Rhodopseudomonas palustris: one gene and its partner. The protein of the gene in region 1 interacts with the protein of each later gene in a pairwise test. Links are inferred from orthologs where the notes say so. Each region holds a gene or a part of one and is shown in the gene's direction. Other genes may lie near its edges.

Region 1 (2,870 bases):
ACCGACGAGGTCGCCGAGGTCTGCAACTGCGCTGCCTGGCGCTGGACCATCTGCTCGATGAAATTGTAGGACGACGACGCCCGCGCGCTGCTAGCGTTCGCGGCCGAGGTCGTCGACACCTTGGAGCCGTCCGCATAGGTGATCGAGGTCGTCACCGAGCCGTCCGCATTGGTGACGCTGGTGGTCGACGCGCCCGAGCTCTCCTGCGACCCGCCACCGCCGCCGCCCGCCTGAGCCTGCTGGCCCTTGCGCTTCAGCGCGGCGGACAATTCGTCGACGCTCACCGAGCCGTCATTGTCGGCGTCGAGCTTGGCGAACACCTTGCTGGCGTTCCCGGCATTGGTTCCGCCGGCGCCGAGCTTGTCCTGGAATTCGCCCTGGCTGATCGCGCCGTCGCCGTCGCTGTCGAGCTGCGAGAACAGATCCTTCAGCGCGGCGTCGCGGCTCTTGGTCGCCGTGGTCGATGCGTCGGTGGTCGACGTCTGACCCTGCTGCTGCGCCGCGAGCAGCGCCTGCATCATCTCCGGCGACAGGCTGCTCGACGGCAACGAACTGCTGCTGCTGCTCGACGAGTCGAACGGCGACGAGCTGCTGCTTTTCGAGTTCGAGGATTCGAACGGGTTGCTGAAACTGGTGGTCTTCGACGACGAGCTCGACGACGACGACGATGTCGAGCTCAGCGCATTGAGCAATCCGGACAGCGCACCGAGAGCGCCGAGGGCTGGCAACATGACGAGACTCCGTTCAACGCCGCGAACCGCGGCCGCAACTACGCATACGCATCCTGTTCCCTCGTTCAGCAATCGCCGTGCCAGTCCGCGGAGGCTTGGGATTGCTGGGGTTTTCGCCGCGACGCGGCGTGAAGCGGGCGGAAATTACTGCCGCTCCGGCAGAACCTGCCGACCGCGCCGCGTGCGCTGCGGCGGCTTGCCCGGCCGCATTGCGAGGCGCCGGCCCGCGTGATAGCGAGGCTGATCCCTCTCACGCCGGAAACGCCCATGTCCCAGTTCGCGCCCCGCCCCCTCGTCATCGCGCCGTCGATCCTGGCGTCGGATTTCTCCAGGCTCGGCGAAGAGGTCCGCGCGGTCGACCAGGCCGGCGCCGACTGGATCCATCTCGACGTGATGGACGGGCATTTCGTGCCGAACATTTCCTACGGCCCCGACGTCATCAAGGCGATGCGCCCGCACACCACCAAGATCTTCGACGCCCATCTGATGATCGCGCCGTGCGATCCCTATCTCGAAGCCTTCGCCAAAGCCGGCTGCGACCACATCACAATCCACGCCGAAGCCGGTCCCCACCTGCATCGCTCGCTGCAGGCGATCCGCGCGCTCGGCAAGAAGGCCGGCGTCTCGCTCAATCCGTCAACGCCGGCGAGCGCGCTGGAATACGTCATCGACATGATCGACCTGGTGCTGGTGATGTCCGTCAACCCCGGCTTCGGCGGCCAGGCCTTCATCCCCTCCGCGATCAACAAGATCCAGGACATCCGCGCCATGACCGCAGGCCGGCCGATCGACATCGAAGTCGACGGCGGGGTGAGCGACAAAGTGTCGGGGCAATTGGCAGCGGCCGGCGCGAATGCGTTCGTCGCGGGCAGTGCGGTGTTCAAGGGCGGGACGGTCGAGAGCTACAAGGCGAATATCGACGGCATCAGGAATGCGGCGGCGATGGCAAGAGGGGACGTGGTTTAGCTCTCCGCCGTCATTGCCGGGCTCGACCCGGCAATCCATCCTCTTCGCAAAGACTCCTCATGGCGCGCTTCGCGCGCGATGGATGCGCGGGTCGAGCCCGCGCATGACGGGCATGAGCGGTGATGCGCGGTGCCACACAGTTTGCCGTCATCCTCCGCGAAAGCGGAGTATCCAGTATTCCAGAGCGCCTGTGGCTATGCACAGCGAAGTAACCGACGCTCTGGGATACTGGGTCGTCCGGTCGATGACGCTGAAAATGAGACGAGCGCTCTGCAACAACGCGGTGCGCCGGATGCTGGGCAGCGCGCCGCTCTTGGCGGCGTGGTGCGCTGCTGATCCGGGGTCCCGGTTTTTGCTCGCCACTGATCATCGGCTGTGCCGCCCTGTCGAAGACAAACCGGGGTCCCGGTTCCGCGAAGCGGCATAAGAATGCCGCATCGCGCCCGGGACACGGGTGGTAACGGTCCGGATTCGATTATCAAACAGCCACGGCAATTCCTTCTCGCGGCTCAGCCGAGCCCGAGTTGTGCACCCGTCGCTGTCACAGCGAGGGGTGGGGGCGCGCCGGTCGGCGCGGGTTGTGGTGGTTCTCGCGATCACTTCTTGCGAAGGATCGCGCAACGCCTCGTCGGCGCGCCCACCGCGGCGCTTTCTGTCTTCGGGCCCGTGCTTCCGTTGACAGGCAAGGGTAATGAAACCCCACGGTCCGGCGGATTACGCCGCCTTCGCCTGCCCCCGTGCAGCGAACTAACAAGTCGCAGAGCCTCGTAGTAGGCCCGGACGGATACCCGAAGCCTCCCGGACGTGTGCTTGCGAGGCACAGCGCGCAGGACGCCGCGTCCAGCCGACGTTCCCAGCCAGGCTGGTCACGCCGGGTTATCGTCCGGACCGGTTGCCCGGCCTTCGCGATCTGTCCCGCCCGTACGACGCCTCGCGAAGCGCCCCTCACGGACAGGACGAAGCGGACTATAATCATAATAGGATTATTGTCAAGAGTCTCGTGCCCCGGCCGCGCCGCGACATGCAGGGCCGTCGCACGAGTCGTCCCCGCGCAGGCGGGGACCCATAATCCCTGGCTTTTCAAGTTGAGGAAGTACCTCTGCCGCAGCGATTCAATCGAGATGCTGCGGCGTATGGGTCCCCGCCTGCGCGGGGACGACAGGGGATAGGCAG
Region 2 (2,895 bases), 1.1 Mb from region 1 along the record:
ACTTGCCGCCGATTCAATTTGACACTCCGTCTGGCCGAGGAAAGTTCCAATGCAACGTTCCTGGACCAACTGAGTTCCTTCGACTTTGAGCTTGATTGTTTTGACGCGGGGGCGGCAGTCGCGGCGGCTCAACCGCGTCCGCGATAGGGCGCCACGCCCTGGTCCGGCACCCACATCCCCTTCGGCAGCCTGCCGGTCTGCCAGAACACGTCGATCGGAATTCCGCCGCGCGGATACCAGTAGCCGCCGATGCGGAGCCATTTCGGCTTGATCTCGGCAGCGATCCGCTGGCCGATCGACACTGTGCAGTCCTCGTGGAAGCCGCCGTGATTGCGGAAGCTGGCGAGGTACAGCTTCAACGATTTGGATTCCACCAGCCAGGCGCCCGGCGCGTAGTCGATCATCAGATGGGCGAAGTCCGGCTGGCCGGTGACCGGGCACAGCGAGGTGAATTCCGGCGCAGTGAAGCGCACCAGATAATCGGTGCCGGCCTGCGGATTGGGGACGCGGTCGAGCTGGGCTTCGTCCGGCGTGGCCGGCCAGGCGACGGCGCGGCCGAGCTGCAGGCCGGCGGATTTCGGGGTCTTGCGGGGCGATCTGGACATGGCGGTCTCCGTTGCCGCCGTCTTAGCCTTTCGTCACCCGCCCGTCATCCGTGCGACGGCCTTTTCGGCCCGGAAGCCATGCTGTAGAAGCGGCGCAAACCTTGTCCCGTAAATCTTCAGTGAGGCATCCATGACCGCCATCGTCGACATCATCGGCCGCGAAATCCTCGACAGCCGTGGCAACCCGACCGTCGAGGTCGATGTCGTGCTGGAGGACGGCTCGGTCGGCCGCGCCGCGGTGCCGTCGGGGGCCTCCACCGGCGCCCACGAGGCGGTCGAGCTGCGCGACGGCGACAAGAGCCGCTATCTCGGCAAGGGCGTGCTGAAGGCGGTCGAGGCCGTCAATGGCGAGCTGTTCGACGCCCTCGGCGGCATGGACGCCGAGCAGCAGGTCCAGATCGACCAAACCATGATCGAGCTCGACGGCACCCCGAACAAGAGCCGGCTCGGCGCCAACGCCATTCTGGGCGTCTCGCTCGCCACCGCCAAGGCGGCCGCCTCGTCGTATGATCTGCCGCTGTATCGCTATGTCGGCGGCACCTCGGCGCGGACGTTGCCGGTGCCGATGATGAACATCATCAACGGCGGCGCGCATGCCGACAATCCGATCGACTTCCAGGAATTCATGATCATGCCGGTGGGCGCCGCGAGCTTCAGCGAAGCGCTGCGCTGCGGGTCGGAAATCTTCCATACGCTGAAGGGCGAGTTGAAGAAGGCCGGGCACAACACCAATGTCGGCGACGAGGGTGGCTTCGCGCCGAACCTGCCGTCGGCAGACGCCGCGCTGGACTTCGTGATGGCTGCGATCGGCAAGGCCGGCTACAAGGCCGGCGAGGACGTGATGATCGCGCTCGATCCGGCTTCGACCGAGTTCTTCAAGAACGGCAAATACGTCTATGAAGCGGAGGGCAGGAGCCTCGGCCCGCAGGAGCAGGCGCAGTATCTGGCCGATCTGGTGGCGCGCTATCCGATCGTGTCGATCGAGGACGGCATGGCCGAGGACGACATCGAAGGCTGGAAGGCGATTACCGGCCTGATCGGCGACAAATGCCAGCTCGTCGGCGACGACCTGTTCGTCACCAACGTCACGCGGCTGTATGACGGCATCAAGAACGGCTACGCCAATTCGATCCTGATCAAGGTCAACCAGATCGGCACGCTGACCGAGACGCTGGCCGCGGTCGAGATGGCGCACAAGGCCGGCTACACCGCGGTGATGTCGCATCGCTCAGGCGAAACCGAGGACTCGACCATCGCCGATCTCGCGGTCGCGACCAATTGTGGGCAGATCAAGACCGGTTCGCTGGCGCGTGCCGACCGCACGTCAAAGTACAACCAACTGCTGCGGATCGAGCAGGAGCTCGGCACCCAGGCGCATTTCGCCGGCAAGGCAGCGCTGAAGGCGTTGCGCTGACGGCGCGTCCGCTGCAGCGATAAGTGATCGCTGCCACGGCCACTTCGCCTTGAACCCTGCGCGCGGCTGCAGCACTGTGCGGCCGCGCTGACAACAAGCAGGGAGAAAACGCGTGACCGAGGCCACCACCGGACTGCAACTGCGTTCGCTGATCAAGGCGACCGGCGAACTCGAAGTGTCGCTGGTGCCGGTCGACATCCCGGAGCCCGGTGACGACGAGGTCGTCGTCCGTGTCGAGGCGACGCCGATCAATCCGTCCGATCTCGGCCTGCTGTTCGGTGCCGCCGACATGACGACCGCCAAGGCCTCGGGCACGCCCGATGCGCCGGTGATCACGGCCAAGGTGCCCGATAGCGCGATGAAGGCGATGGCCGGGCGGCTCGATCAGTCGATGCCGGTCGGCAACGAAGGCGCCGGCACCGTGGTCAAGGCCGGCAATTCGGCTGGCGCGCAGGCACTGCTCGGCAAGACCGTGGCGATGATCGGCGGCGCGATGTACGCGCAGTACCGCGTCATGAAAGCTGCCGACTGCCTGCAACTGGCCGACGGGACCACGGCCGCCGAAGGCGCGTCCTGCTTCGTCAATCCGTTGACCGCGCTCGGCATGGTCGAGACGATGCGGCGCGAAGGCCATAAGGCGCTGGTCCACACCGCGGCGGCGTCCAATCTCGGCCAGATGCTCAACCGGATCTGCCTGAAAGACGGTATCGATCTCGTCAACATCGTGCGCAGCGAGGCGCAGGCGAAACTGCTGCGCGACATCGGCGCGAAATATGTAGTCGATTCGACCTCGCCGGATTTCATGGCAGAATTGACGCAAGCGCTGGAGACGACCGGCGCGACCATCGCCTTCGATGCGATCGGCGGCGGCAGGCT

Evidence for each region. The genes of interacting proteins can lie anywhere in the genome.
Region 2: the proteins of rpe (region 1) and eno interact in binary tests that used the Escherichia coli proteins (3 or more experiments, as listed by UniProt). The link is inferred for Rhodopseudomonas palustris from one-to-one orthologs.

Annotation. Positions count from the first base shown.
Region 1 is NZ_CP140155.1:2,415,173-2,418,042, forward strand. The notes cover bases 26-2,847. They hold rpe (ribulose-phosphate 3-epimerase), read left to right. Parts: upstream 26-998; coding sequence 999-1,697; downstream 1,698-2,847. Other genes in these bases: SR870_RS10930 (EF-hand domain-containing protein), read right to left, coding at 26-731. Also shown: more of SR870_RS10930, read right to left, coding at 1-25. UniProt on the Escherichia coli protein: Catalyzes the reversible epimerization of D-ribulose 5-phosphate to D-xylulose 5-phosphate.
Region 2 is NZ_CP140155.1:1,320,208-1,323,102, forward strand. The notes cover bases 31-2,877. They hold eno (phosphopyruvate hydratase), read left to right. Parts: upstream 31-735; coding sequence 736-2,019; downstream 2,020-2,877. Other genes in these bases: queF (preQ(1) synthase), read right to left, coding at 129-605; SR870_RS05825 (zinc-binding dehydrogenase), read left to right, coding at 2,132-2,877. In the rest of the region: SR870_RS05810 (glucan biosynthesis protein G), read right to left, coding at 1-17; more of SR870_RS05825, read left to right, coding at 2,878-2,895. UniProt on the Escherichia coli protein: Catalyzes the reversible conversion of 2-phosphoglycerate (2-PG) into phosphoenolpyruvate (PEP). It is essential for the degradation of carbohydrates via glycolysis.